Regions from separate parts of the Nonomuraea mangrovi genome, predicted to be linked through region 1. Evidence: riboswitches for the same ligand, from Rfam matches in the RefSeq annotation. Region 1 holds a riboswitch; the other holds the start of a gene.

Evidence for each region. Region 1 has a riboswitch for thiamine pyrophosphate ahead of thiC (phosphomethylpyrimidine synthase ThiC). Riboswitches for the same ligand answer to the same signal wherever they lie in the genome.
Region 2: it holds a riboswitch for thiamine pyrophosphate, as region 1 does, so the genes downstream of both, ACFSKW_RS14390 (purine-cytosine permease family protein) here and thiC (phosphomethylpyrimidine synthase ThiC) in region 1, are expected to answer to the same signal.

What each region holds. Positions count from the first base shown of each region.
Region 1 is NZ_JBHUFV010000003.1:383,975-391,134, reverse strand. Features, by position in the region: gene ACFSKW_RS02015 (phosphoribosylanthranilate isomerase) at 1-183, shown strand, start outside; gene ACFSKW_RS02010 (serine hydrolase domain-containing protein) at 308-1,507, shown strand; gene thiC (phosphomethylpyrimidine synthase ThiC) at 1,642-3,324, opposite strand; TPP riboswitch at 3,317-3,427, opposite strand; gene ACFSKW_RS02000 (CDP-alcohol phosphatidyltransferase family protein) at 3,569-4,198, shown strand; gene ACFSKW_RS01995 (sugar phosphate nucleotidyltransferase) at 4,203-6,698, shown strand; gene ACFSKW_RS01990 (FHA domain-containing protein) at 6,903-7,160, shown strand, end outside.
Region 2 is NZ_JBHUFV010000022.1:32,107-39,266, forward strand. Features, by position in the region: gene ACFSKW_RS14360 (hypothetical protein) at 1-139, shown strand, start outside; gene ACFSKW_RS14365 (DUF6412 domain-containing protein) at 140-361, shown strand; gene ACFSKW_RS14370 (YidC/Oxa1 family membrane protein insertase) at 392-1,006, shown strand; gene ACFSKW_RS14375 (ATP-binding protein) at 976-1,404, opposite strand; gene ACFSKW_RS14380 (PAS domain S-box protein) at 1,546-3,384, opposite strand; gene ACFSKW_RS14385 (methylated-DNA--[protein]-cysteine S-methyltransferase) at 3,447-3,989, shown strand; gene ACFSKW_RS14390 (purine-cytosine permease family protein) at 3,986-5,326, opposite strand; TPP riboswitch at 5,316-5,426, opposite strand; gene ACFSKW_RS14395 (hypothetical protein) at 5,767-6,651, opposite strand; gene ACFSKW_RS14400 (rhodanese-like domain-containing protein) at 6,831-7,151, shown strand; gene ACFSKW_RS14405 (Fpg/Nei family DNA glycosylase) at 7,159-7,160, opposite strand, start outside.

The DNA of each region.
Region 1 (7,160 bases):
GCCGTCCGCGGCGGCCCCTCGGGCCACTGGCTGCTGGCCGGCGGCCTCGATCCCGGCAACGTACGGCAGGCGATCGCCGCGGCGCAGCCGTGGGGCGTCGACGTCTCCAGCGGCGTGGAGGTCTCCAGGGGCGTGAAGGACTCCGCCCTCATCCGCGCCTTCCTCCAGGCCGCCCGCGCCTGAGACTTCGGTCGCCTCCCCTCCTTTCAGGGGATGAGCGGAGAAGTCCTCCTTCCCGCCGAGGTTTCCATGATCACTGGCATGCCATAGTGAGCCCGTCCGGAAACTTCGCGAGAAGGGCGACAGGATGGCGTGGAAGAGGATGGCCGCACTGGGCCTCGGGGCGCTGCTCGTCTTGGCCGGCGTCGCTCCGGCCGCGCACGCCGCAGGACCGGGGCTCGACAGGAAGGAGCTGCGGCGCACGCTCGAGGAGGTGCCCAAGGGCGGCGTCGCCGGGGCCTACTCCGCCGTCCGGGACGGATGGCGGCACTGGCGCGGCGCGGCGGGCCTGGCCGACCTGGAGGCAGGGCGTCCCACGCGGCCCGCCATGTACCACCGGATCGGCAGCATCACCAAGACCTTCGTCGCCACCGCCGTCCTGCAGCAGGTCGAGCAGGGCAAGGTACGGCTGGACGCCCCCGTCGAGGAGTACCTGCCCGGGCTGCTGCCCGACCGGCGCGTCACCGTCAGGATGCTGCTCAACCACACCAGCCACCTCGGCGACTACGACACCGCGCTGATCACCGGCCCCGACAGCCTCGAAGAGATGCGCGTGCGGCAGTTCAGCGACGAGGAGCTCATCCGCCTCGGCCTCGGCGTCGGCCCGTCGGGGGAGCCGGGCGACTCGCCGGGCAGCTACTCCAACACCAACTACATCGTGCTCGGCCTGCTGCTCGACAAGGTCACGGGGATGTCCGCCGAGCGCTACATCACCCGCCACGTGATCCAGCGGGCGGGACTGTCGCACACGTTCTTCCCGAACACGCCGGAGCTGCCCCGCCCGCACGCGAAGGCGTACACGTCCTTCTTCGGCTCCTTCCCGCTCAGGGACTTCAGCACGTTCAACATGTCGTGGGGCGGCACGGCGGGCGCGATGGTCTCGACGATGGAGGATCTCAACCGCTTCTTCCGCGCGCTGCTCACCGGCGGGTTGATCGGCCAGGACCAGCTCGCGGAGATGCGGAGGACGGGTCCGATCACGCCGGGGCCGGGGGTCCCCGTCACCTTCGACTACGGCCTCGGCCTCATCGCCTACGACACGCCCTGCGGGAAGCTGTGGGGGCATGACGGCGGCGTCATCGGCATGGCGACGCTGTCGCTCAGCACCGAGGAGGGCGGCAGGCAGGCCTCGTCCGGCATCAACACGACCTGGCACCCGGGGACCGAGGCGGGCACGCAGGCCTGGGCCGCGCACACCGTGGGCGCCGTGTGCGGGACCACCGGCAGGTTCACGGCCACCGACGCCAAGAATCTGCTGCTCGACGCGAGCGCGCCCGTGAAGCGCTGACCTCAGGCGTACCCCGGTCTCGCGGTCCCGGTCTCGCGGTCCCGGCCTCCCGGTCCCGGGACCGCGACGACGGCCGGCCCGCGCCGCCCGGCCCCTGCGGCAGGCGGCGCGGGCGTTCCGCGGCAGGTCGGGCCTCAGCGCCGCTCGGGAAGCGGCAGGTAGATCTCGCCGCCGCCGCGCACGAACTCCTCCGCCTTCTCCCGCATCCCCGCCTGCGCCCGCAGGTCGTGGGAGATCCGCATCGAGCAGAACTTCGGCCCGCACATCGAGCAGAAGTGCGCCGTCTTGGCCGGGGTCGCGGGCAGCGTCTCGTCGTGGAAGGCCCGTGCGGTGTCAGGGTCCAGTGAAAGGTCGAACTGGTCCTCCCACCGGAACTCGAACCGCGCATCCGACAGCGCGTCGTCCCACGCCTGCGCCCCCGGGTGCCCCTTGGCCAGGTCCGCGGCGTGCGCGGCGATCTTGTAGGTGATGACGCCGGTCTTGACGTCGTCCTTGTCGGGCAGGCCGAGGTGCTCCTTCGGGGTGACATAGCAGAGCATCGCCGTGCCGTACCAGCCGATCATGGCCGCGCCGATGCCCGAGGTGATGTGGTCGTAGCCGGGCGCGATGTCGGTGACCAGGGGACCGAGGGTGTAGAAGGGGGCGTCGTCGCAGAGCTCGCGCTGCAGCTCCACGTTCTCCTTGATCTTGTGCATCGGCACGTGGCCCGGACCCTCGATCATGACCTGCACGTCGTGCGCGTGAGCGATCGTGGTGAGCTCGCCCAGCGTGCGCAGCTCGGCGAACTGCGCCTCGTCGTTGGCGTCGGCGATCGAGCCCGGCCGCAGCCCGTCGCCCAGCGAGAAGGCGACGTCGTAGGAGGCGAGGATGTCGCACATCTCCTCGAAGTGCTCGTACAGGAAGCTCTCGCGGTGGTGTGCCAGGCACCATGCCGCCATGATCGAGCCGCCGCGGGAGACGATGCCCGTCTTGCGGCCGACGGTGAGCGGCACGTACGCCAGCCGCACCCCCGCGTGGACGGTGACGTAGTCGACGCCCTGCTCGCACTGCTCGATGAGCGTGTCGCGGTAGACCTCCCACGACAGGTGCGCGGCGACCCCGTTGACCTTCTCCAGGGCCTGGTAGAGGGGGACGGTGCCGATCGGGACGGGCGAGTTGCGGATGATCCACTCGCGGGTGGTGTGGATGTCGCGGCCCGTCGACAGGTCCATGACGGTGTCGGCGCCCCAGCGGATGGCCCAGGTCATCTTCTCCACCTCCTCCTCGACGGAGGAGGTGATGGCGGAGTTGCCGATGTTGGCATTGATCTTGACGAGGAAGTTCCTGCCGATGATCATCGGCTCGGTCTCGGGGTGGTTGACGTTGGCGGGGATGATCGCCCTGCCCGCGGCCACCTCCGCGCGGACGAATTCGGGGTCCACGCCCTCCCTGACGGCGACGAACTCCATCTCCCTGGTCACCACGCCCCTGCGGGCGTAGGCGAGCTGGGTGACGGGCGCGCCCGCGGCCCTGAGGGGGTCGCGGCGCTCGCCGGCGAACAGGTTCGCGCCCGCCCGCTTCCAGGCCGCCTGGTCGCGGTAGCCGTCGTCGATGGGCTTGACGTGGCGGCCGCCGTACCTGGCGACGTCGCCGCGGTCGAGGATCCACTGTTCGCGAAGGGGGCGCAGGCCGCGGGTGACGTCGGTCTCCACGCTGGGGTCGGTGTAGGGGCCGGAGGTGTCGTAGACGGTGAAGGATCCGCCGTCGCTCAGCTCGATCCGGCGTGCCGGGACCCTGAGATCGCCCTGGTAGATCTTGGAAAAGCGCGCGCCACTCATCGCGCAAACTCCCTTCGCCGGCATTACCCGGAGCAGGTTCTGGCGGTCGGCGGCTGTAGCCGTCCTCTCAGCCCGGTCACACCGGGCTCCCGCGTTGGTCGGCGCAACCGTAACCCGATCACCGGGGGGCCGCGCAACCCCCGGCTTCTTCGGATGCCCGAAATGCCGCGGCGGTCCGCGAGCGGATCCATCGGGCCACGGCGCGGCAGCGTGCGCTGGTCGGCGACGCAGTAGGGTCGCAAGCGTGAGCGAAACTTCCGCCCCTTCGTCAGCGGAGGACCGGATCTGGACGGTTCCTAACCTGCTGAGCTTCCTGCGTCTCCTCGGTGTGCCCGTGTTCCTTTGGCTGGTTCTCGGACCCAAGGCGGACGGCTGGGCGATCGGGCTGCTCATGGTGGCGGGGTTCACCGACTGGCTCGACGGCAAGATCGCCCGCGCCTGGAACCAGACCAGCAGGCTGGGCCGCCTCATCGACCCGGCCGCCGACAAGCTCTATGTCTTCGCCACCCTCCTCGGCCTGGTGCTCAGGGAGGTGATCCCGTGGTGGCTGGTCGCGATCATCCTGGCACGGGAAATCTTCGTCGGATGTTTCTTCCCCGTGCTCCGCAAATACGGCTACAAGGCACTGCCTGTGCATTTTCTTGGCAAAGCGGCCATGGCCAATCTGATGTACGCCTTCCCGCTGCTCTTCCTGGCCTCGCACACCGGCTCCTGGTATGCCGATATTGCGAGGATTATCGGATGGGCGTTCGCCATTTGGGGAACGGGTCTGTACTGGTGGGCAGGCGTGTTGTATGTGGTACAGGTGCGCCAGCTCGTCACCGCTGCCAAGGGGGAGCTGCGCGAACCCGGGCAAACTGCGACGAAGGAGTGATCGGGTGAAGGCGGTCGTCATGGCAGGCGGGGAGGGCACGAGGTTGCGGCCGATGACCGCGAACCAGCCCAAACCCCTGCTTCCTGTGGTCAACCGCCCGATCATGGAACACGTGCTCCGGTTGCTGCGGAAACACGGCCTGACCGAGACCGTGGTCACGGTCCAGTTCCTTGCCGCGCTGGTGCGCAGCTACTTCGGCGACGGCGACGAACTGGGCATGCGCCTGCACTACGCCACGGAAGACCTTCCCCTCGGTACGGCGGGCAGCGTCAAGAACGCCGCCGACAAACTCCGCGACGACCGCTTCCTCGTCATTTCTGGCGACGCTCTGACCGATATCGATTTATCGGACATGATCCGGTTTCATCGGGAGAATTCGGCCCTCGTCACTATCGGTCTGACGCGCGTCCCCAACCCGCTCGAGTTCGGGATCATCATCGTCGACGATCAGGGCAGGGTGCAGCGTTTCCTCGAAAAGCCCACCTGGGGCCAGGTCTTCTCCGACACGGTGAACACCGGCATCTACGTCATGGAGCCCGAAGTCCTCGACGACGTCCCCGCGGGAGAGGCCGTCGACTGGTCCTCTGACGTCTTTCCCCGCCTGCTCGAACGCGGCGCGCCCATCTACGGCTACGTCTCCGACTGCTACTGGGAGGACGTCGGCACCCACGAGAGCTACCTGAAGGCCCAGGCGGACGCGCTGTCAGGGCGGGTCAAGCTCGACGTCGGCGGCTTCGAGATGTCGCCGGGCGTCTGGGTGGGCGAGGGCGCCGAGGTGGACCCCGAGGCCGTGCTCAAGGGCCCGCTGCTCATCGGCGACTACGTCAAGATCGAGGCGGGCGCCGAGCTGCGCGAGTACACCGTGCTCGGCAGCAACGCCGTCGTGCGCGAGGGCGCCTTCCTGCACCGCGCCGTGGTCCACGACAACGTCTACATCGGTCCGGGCGCCCACCTGCGCGGCTGCGTCATCGGCAAGAACACCGACCTGATGACCGGCGCCCGTATCGAGGAGAACGCCGTCGTCGGTGACGAGTGCGTCATCGAGGCCGAGGCGTACGTCTCCAGCGGCGTCAAGGTCTACCCCTTCAAGACCGTCGAGGCGGGCGCGGTCGTCAACACCAGCGTCATCTGGGAGTCGCGCGGCCAGCGCAGCCTGTTCGGCCCCCGCGGCGTCAGCGGCCTGGTCAACGTCGAGATCACCCCCGAGCTCTGCGTACGGCTGGCCAGCGCCTACGCCACCACCCTGAAGAAGGGCGACCAGGTCATCACCTCGCGCGACTCCTCCCGCGCGGCGAGGGCGCTCAAACGCGCCGTGATCAGCGCGCTGACCGCGGGCGCCATCGACGTGCTCGACCTGGAGGCCATGCCGCTGCCCGTGGCCCGCTTCCACACCTCCCGCAGGCCCGCCAGCGGCGGCATCGCGCTGCGCACCACCTCCGGCGACCCGCAGAGCGTCGACATCGTCTTCATGGACTCCCACGGCGCCGATCTCAGCCCCACCGCACAGCGCAAGCTGGAACGCGTCTTCTCCCGCCAGGAGTTCCGCAGAGCCTTCCCCGGCGAGATCGCCGAGCTGAGCTTCCCCGCCAGAGCGGTCGAGGACTACGCGCAGGAGCTGCTGCGCTGCGTCGACATGACGGGCGTCAACGACATGAAGGTCGTCGTGGACTGCGCGGGCGGCACCGCCTCGGTGGTGCTGCCCACCCTGCTCGGCCGTCTCGGCGTCGAGGTGCTGACCGTCAACGCCAGACTCGACTCCGCCTCGCCCACCGAGACGCTCGCCGAGCGCCGCCGCGACCTGCAGCGCCTTTCCGAACTCGTCGGCTCCTCACGCGCCTCCTTCGGCGTCCGCTTCGACCCCGTCGGCGAGCGCATCGCCCTGGTCGACGAGATGGGCCAGCTCATCAGCGAGGAGCGGGCGCTGCTGGTGGTGCTCGACCTGGTCGCCGCCGAACGCCGCCGCGGCAGGGTGGCGCTACCGGTGACCACGACCAGGGTGGCCGAGCAGGTGTGCCGCTTCCACGGCGTCCAGGTCGAGTGGACCTCCACCTCGCTCGACGCGCTCACCTCCGCGGCCGCCAAGCCGTACATGATCTTCGCGGGTGACGGCAGGGGCGGCTTCATCGTGCCGGAGTTCGGGCCCACGGTGGACGGCCTGGCCGCCTTCCTGCGCCTGCTCGGCCTCGTGGCCCGCACCCGTCTGACGCTCAGCCAGATCGACGCGCGGATCCCGGAGGCCAAGCTGCTCAAGCGGACGGTCCCGACGCCGTGGGCCACCAAGGGGGCGGTGATGCGCTCGGTGATCGAGGCCGCCGAGGGCTTCCGCGTCGACACCACCGACGGCGTGCGGGTCGTCGGGGACGACGGGCGCTGGGCTCTCATCCTGCCCGCCGCCTCAGAACCCGCCACCGACCTGTGGGCCGAAGCGCACGATTTCGACACAGCAGAGGCATTCCTTGACAGATGGGCGCGCGTCGTGGAGCAGGCCGCAGGAACGTGACAACACAAGTGGCGCGGCGGCATGGACCTTGGGGGCGGCTCGGCGGTAACTTTGTCACCGTCCGAACCGCCGTGCGGCGTCCCGCCTTGACCTTTGCCAGTGATCAGCGTAAGTTGCGGCATTCGCAATCGTGAACGAGCGAGAGGCGTGGGGCGTCCTGATCAACCGTCGCCGCGTTCTCGCGGTAGGAGGCCGAGCCGATAGATGCCGTACGTCTACTGTACGCAGTGCGGTCATGCCAACCCCGAGGATGCCCGTTTCTGCTCCCGGTGTGGGTCGCCGCTGACCAGACATGAGGTCTCGGGAGACACCACCTCGACGATCTCCGTCGCGGGAATCGAGGCGTATGAGGCGGAGACGGCCGACGCCCTCCTTGCCGAGCGGGCCGCCGTCGAGCAACTCCCGCCCGGCGCGGCGCTGCTCGTCGTGACACGCGGCCCCAACGCGGGCAGCCGCTTCCGC
Region 2 (7,160 bases), on a different contig from region 1:
TGTGCTGCTGGCGCTGTGGGTACTTTTTGCCTTCATCCTGCCCATGGTCATGGGCCTGCTGAAGCTCGCACTGATCATCGCTGTGATCGCCGTCGTCGTCTTCGTCGCCGTCGCCCTGGTGGGCAGGACGGCTCGATAGGTGTTCCATCTCGCGCTGGTGGATCCCGCCGGTCTCGTCCTGATCACCGGTCTGATCCTGCTCCTGCTGGCGGCCTGGGCCGGCGGCGTGTTCCTCGCCCAGCGGGGCGGCACGCCGAGTTTTCCCATGGCCTACGCCAGGAGGACGGCCTTCCTTCGCCAGCGCGACCCCGACGCGGCGGGCAGACCGCGGCCGAGAGCTCCGTCATCGCACTCCTCATAAGCGAAAGAGACCTTTCTATGAGGAGTTGTGATGATCGATTCTTTTGTCATGTTCATCACCGGGTTCGGCGGTAACACCGCGCTGGTGATCGTGCTGTTCACGCTGGCCGTACGGCTGCTGCTGCTTCCGCTCAGCATGCGCCAGGCCAAGGCCGCGAAGGTGCGGCAGAGGCTCGCCCCCCAGCTGAAGAAGCTGCAGGAACGGCATGCCCGTAACCCCGAGCGGCTGAGCAAGGAGGTCAACGCCCTCTACGCCAAGGAGGGCACGTCGGCGTTCGCGGGCATCGGGCCCGCCTTGGCGCAGACGCCCTTCCTGTGGCTGATGTACCAGGTGGCCACCCATCCGCTGATCGGCACCGACGTGCTCGGCCAGCACATCGCCGCGGTCATCGCCCAGTACGGGCTGATCAGCGCTCCCGCACTGGCCTTCGTGGGTGTCATCGTGGCGATCGCGCTGATCGCGTGGTACACCTCGCGCAGGATGGAGGCGGGGCAGTTCAGGATCCTGAAGCTGCTGCCGTTCGGCACGGTGGCCGCGGCGGCCTTCCTGCCGCTGGCCGCGGGCGTCTACCTGCTCGTCTCGACCGCCTGGACGGCGGTCGAGCGCCGTCTGCTCTATCCGGCCTCCTTGAACGCCGCCACCTGACCGTTGACCGTGTGCGGGGCGGGGAGCACGGCCCATACCGTGGTCGTCTCCCCGTCGTGCCGCACGCCCCAGCTCTCCGCGACGTACTCCACTATCCCGAGCCCCCGCCCGCCGAGTGATGACAGTGTCGGACGGCCCGCGCGCGGCTCTGTCGCAGCACCTCCGTCACTCACCGCCACCTCGACATGGTCGTCGCTCCACAGCCACGCCACCCTGACCATGCCCGAGGTCAGCGGACGCGCATGCCTGAGCGCGTTGCTCAGCAGCTCGCTCACCACCAGAACCGCGTCATCGATCGCGGTGGCGTAGACCCCCCACTCCTGCAGGTCAGTGCAGAGACGCTGGCGTGCGACGGCGACGCTGGACAGTGCGTACGGCAACATCACGACGCTCGACACACCCACCTCCCCGCTCCCAGATCCCCCCAGAGGAACGCCCCCGGTACGACCGAAATGCCCCGTTACCCGGTCCCAGAAACCGTGTCTCGATCACAGCTTGTACACATTGGACGATAGATCAGCTCATCCGTGACCGGCTCGTTACTGCCTCGGTGTGTCGGGCGAGATAGTAAGAACCAGCCGCATTCGGGTCCCTCCTGCGGGGCGCGGATGGGCCGTGACCTCGCCGCCTTGCGCCCTCGCGAGGCTCCGCACGATGTAGAGACCGAGCCCCACACCGCCGAATCTGCGGCGGTCGCCGCTCTCGGCCTGGACGAATCTCTCGAAGATCCGGTCGCGGTCGGCGGGGGCGATTCCGACGCCCTCGTCGTCGACGACCACGACCACGCGCTCGTCCTCGGCCCACGCCGCGACGCTGATCAGCCCCCCGTCCGGGGAGTACTTGAAGGCGTTCTCCAGGAGCTGGCCGAGCACGATGTCGGTCGCCAGCGCGTCGCCCCTGACGTCGGGCAGGTCCTCGGGGATGACCACCTCGACCCTGTGCGTGTCGGACAGCACCGGCAGGCCGAGCGTGGCGGCGTGGATGCGCTCGGCGAGGCTGAAGGTCTCGATGCGGACCTTGAGCTCCTCGGCTCCGGCACGGGCACCGAGCAGCAGGTGGTCCATGAGCTGGCCGAGCGATCTGGCCCGCTCGGCGATGGTGTGGACGGCGGAGCGCCGCTCGGGGTCGGTCAGCTTGTCCCACCGGGAGTCGAGCGTGCTGGCGAACCCCCGCACGATCGTGATCGGCGTGCGCAGTTCGTGGCTGGTCGTGGCCAGGAATAGGTCCTTGGCCTCCTCCAGCTCCTTGGCGGCGGTGATGTCGCGGAAGTCGATCACCATCTCGCCGGTCTCCTCGATCTTCGCGCTGACGACGTCGAGCCAGCGCCCGCTCTCGAGCTGGAAGGTGAGCTTCTCACCCGGCGCGGGCAGCGGGAACGGCGGCGGCCTGCCGATCATCTCGTCGGCGGCGACTCCGGTGAGCTCCCCAGCGGCGGGGTTCCACTGGATCACCCGCCCGTCCTCGTCCAGCACCGCGATGCCGTCGGCGCTGGCGTCGAAGACCGCCCGCTCGTGCGCCCGCTGGCGCAGCACCTCCTGGTAGGCCATGGCGTTGCCGACCGCGATGCCCGCGTGACCCGCCAGCAGCTCCAGCAGTTCCAGCTCGACGTGCCCCGGTTTTCGGTCGGCGAACAGGGCGTAGAGCGCTCCATAGGGGCGCCCGCCCACGGCGGCCAGGCCGAGCGCGATCGTGTGCAGTCCTGGTAATGCGGCCCATATGAGATCGTCGAGGCCCGTCGACTCCAGCATCACCGTCTTGCCCGTGCGCATCAGCTTGCCCACGAGGCTGCTGCGCAGGTCGGCGGTGGCGTCCCTGAGCGTCTCCGGCATCTGGTGGGCGCTGACCAGCCGCAGCCGCTCCTTCTCGATGAGCACGAAGCCGCCCGCGTCGGCTCCGGTCAGCTCGGTGAGGCTGGCGGCGATGCGATCGAGTACGGCGGGCAGCTCCAGCTCGGCGTTGATGTCACCGACCACGTCGGTGAGCCTGCGCACCAGCCTGGCCCTGCGCGCCACCCTGTCGCGCGCGGCGACGTCGTCCTCCGTCGGGTGGTGGACGTGCACGTAGCCGACGACGGCGTTGCCCTGGAGCAGGGCGCTGGTGTCGACCCGCACGTCGAGGAGCGTGCCGTCCCTGCGGAAGCGCTTGGTGCGCAGCGAGACCTGGCCGCCCGTGCGAACCCTCTCGAGCACCGCGTTGTGCTCGGCGGTCAGCTCAGCGGGGACGAGCGGCGCGCGCCGCCCGACCATCTCCTCATGGCTCCACCCGAACAACCGCTCCGCCGCAGGATTCCAGACCAGCACGGCCTGGTCCCTGTCGAGCACGACGACCGCGTTGGGGGCGCTGGAGAGTACGGCTGCGGTGATCTCCTCGTCACCCACCTTTCCATAGTGCCGGTGGCGCGGTCGCTCCGTGGCCTGATCCGTCCGATACGCTGCGGGTTATGTCGGCTGGCGAGCTCGATGCCCTGGTGAGGATCACCTCACCCACCTACCGCGCCGAGCGACCGCCGGATGTCGCCATCGGAACCTACGACGGCGCGGTGGGGACGCTCGTGCTCGCGGTGACGGGCAAGGGCGTCGTCGCCTGCAGCTTCGACGACGAGCACGCGGTCTTCGAGCGGGTCTCTCGGGCGGTCGGCGGCCTCGTGGGCCCCGACCCGCGCCGCCTCGACCCGGTGCGGCGCGAGCTCGACGCCTACTTCTCCAGGCGCCTGCGCGCCTTCACCGCCCCCGTCGACCTACAGCTGGCCACACCGTTCGCGCGTACCCTCCTGCAGATGACGATGGCCGTGCCGTACGGCACCGGCACCACCACGCGCGAGCTGGCGGCCCGCATCGGACGGCCGCAGGCGCTCCACGCGGTGGGCAGCGCGCTCAACGGCAACCCGGTGTGCGTGATCGTGCCCTGCCACCGGGTCGCCGATCGCGACGGCTACCCCGGAGGCGCCACCGCGCTCGAACGCCTGCTGCGCGTCGAGGGCTAGCGCCGCCGTACCCGGCCGATGGCCAGGGTGACCAGGCCCGCGACCAGGAAGGCTCCCACGGCCGCGCTCATCCACGGCTGGCGGGTGAAGCCGAGCGCCGCGCGGGCGCCGTCCCAGATCGCCGCCCACCACGGGATCGTGGACGGCGCTGCCAGCAGCCACCACGCGCAGAACCCGAGCGCCCACGGGATGATCATGAGCCAGCGGGAAGGGGCGTTCTCGCTGGTGTCCCAGGTCCTGGCGGTGCCGAGCACGAAGTAGTCGACCACGAGCACGCCGAGCATCGGCACGAACACGGCGCCGATGATGCTGAGGAAGGCGCTGTAGGAGTTGACGTCGACGAGGAGCGCCACGCCGATGGTCAGCACGCCGATCGCCACCGAGAACAGGCGCCGGTCGACGCGGGGCATGAGGTTCTGCAGCGACATGGCCACGGAGTAGACGTTCGCGAACGACTGGTCGGTCTCGCGCAGCACCAGGACGCCGAAGAACAGCGCGCCCAGGGGTGCGGCGACGAACGGGCCGAAGACCGCGGTCGGGTCGTTGAGCACGGCGTCGTGCCCGGCGATCGCGACCGCGTAGACGCCGATGGCCAGGCACGCGACCTGCGCGATCGTGTAGCCGCTCACCACACCGGTGAAGGCGGCCGAGCTGCTGCGCGAGTGCCTGGCGAAGTCGGCGGCCAGCGGCACCCAGGAGACCGACAGCGCGATGACGAAGTCGACGGCGGGAGCGAAGGCGTCCCAGCTGCCGCCGGTCTGCACGGGGGCGCTCTGCAGGAGCGTCACCGCGAACCAGACGGTCGAGATGATCACCCCGACCGTGACGACCCGCCTGATCAGCCTGATCGCGCCGAGCGGGTAGATCGTCAGTCCCGTGGTGATCGCACCCGCGACGACCACCCAGACCGCGTACGGCACGGCGTCACCGAAGATCGCCTGGGCGCCCATGGAGATGACCCACAGCTCGAACGCGCCCCATCCGAGCATCTGGATGATGTTGAGCACGGTCGGGACGTAGGACAGCCTGGCCCCGAACAGGCCTCTGAGCAGCACCATCGCCGGTTTCCCCGTCTGGACGCCGGGGATGGCGGCCAGACCGACCATGGCGGTTCCGACGAGGCTGCCGACGACGGTGGCGGTGACCGCGGCGGTCATGGTCAGCGGGTTGTCGTCGAGCAGCGGATTGATGAGGAAGAGGGCGAAGGAGAAGCCGAGGAGGCTGACCCCGAGGTTGGCCCAGAAGGCGCCCTGGTCGAGGACGCCCAGCGTTCTCGGCGGGGCCTCGTCGAGGGTCAGCGGTACTTCGGCATGCTTCGGATCGACGACGTGCGTCATCACACGCTCCCTACGCCGGCATTACCCGGACAGGTTCATGCGGTCGGCAACGGCAGTTGCCCTCTCAGCCCGGTTGCCCCGAGCTCCCGCGGTTTGGACTTGTGAGTGCGGCCGGGGTCTGCCCAGCTCGCGCCCCAATGATGCACCATTTGTCCGCGTTCAACCACCCCTGCGTCTCGACGCGCCATGTCTTGGACCGGCGTCCGTGGACGTCCATCAAAGAACAACCATGCACGGCTGTGGCTGTACTTTCCAACCGTACGAATGCCCCACTGAACAGGAGGGGGATACCTCTCCTGCCGCGTCATCAGGAGCTGCGCACGCAACGCATGCATGTGCCTCTAAGCAGCGATCGTTGGGCGCACTGTAGGACGCCTGAAGACTTGGCCGTGAAGCGGCGACCGATCAAGAAGCCGAGGCTGCGCAGCAAGGTCGACGCCTCACATCGCGGAACCTGGAACCCCGGACAACTCGCTGGTGGTGATCGAACGAAGCGTCGGCACCAGGGAGACCAATGCGGCCTCGCCGGCACTGTCGCTGACGAGCCGCACCAACGCGATTCCGCGCCTGGTCACGACGATCGCACGAGCGCCGTCAGTGCGGGCCCACACGTCCCGGGAGACACGACGGCACGCGCCCGGGCGCCCGTCCGACTCCGGGTCGGGTTGGGCGCAAGCTGCCTTGGGCGTCGCAGCCTTCGCCTTCCTGACGAATACCTCGACGTTTGAGCCATCTCCCTCGTGCTGATAGGTGAGCCTCAGCGTTGAGGGGAGTCCCCATTCGTCGACCCAGGCCGGCCGGTAGCCGTCGACCGCAACCAGCGGCAGACCAGAGCGATCGATCCTGACGGCTCTGGCCGCCTCGTCGATGCTGCCTTGGAGGACGGCCACCGCGCAGTACAGGACGAGCACGGCGCCGGTCGTGGAGAGGCTAAGCACCTTCCTCCCCGGCATGACCAGCGCGGTCGCCGCGACATAGCCGCTAGCCCCGATGCCCATGAAGATCAGCGTTCCCTGGACGATACCGAAGTCCATGATCTCAGGCATGGTCAGCCGCTCAAGGCAGGCGCCGAAGAGCAGCATGATGATGAACGGTGCCACGCCCGCGACCACGCCCCAAAGCGGCAAGACGGCCAGCCTGCACAGCAGCAATCCCAAGGGGAAGGGCACGAAGAGCATCAACATGGCGCCGGTGCCGTCGTCTTCCGGCCCGTGGGACCACAAGATGCTCTCCAGCAGCCCGATCACGGCCCCCGCGAGCGCGGCCCGGAGTAATGCGTTCATCCCCAGATCTTGCACCGGTTTGAGGCTGACCGCCCCGATCATGGGTGATTCCCTTCACACTGCTCCCGGGGTCCGCCTGAGAACCAACGCTCAGGACACGTAAGAGAGCCCCCCACCGGGAAAGGCCAACGCGGACGACCCGGATTCGCACGTGGCCGCCCTTCCGGGAGTCTCGTCCTCCACGGGAGGTCGTGGTGCGGCGGGTCCGCGAGAATGGAGGTATGACCGTTCCCGAGATCAACGTGACCGACATGCCCGCCGGTGCCTTCCTGCTCGACGTCCGCGAGAACGACGAGTGGGCGGCGGGCCACGCCCCGGACGCCACCCACATCCCGCTCGGCGAGCTCCAGGCCCGTGTCGACGAGCTGCCCTCCGGCCCCGTCTACGTCGTGTGCAGGGTCGGCGGCCGTTCCGCGCACGCCGCCGCGTGGCTCAACCACATCGGCCGCGAGGCGGTCAACATCGGCGGCGGCATGCAGTCGTGGGAGATGGCGGGCAGGCCCCTGGTGAGCGAGACCGGCCGGCCCCCGTTCGTCGCCTGACGGGCGCCT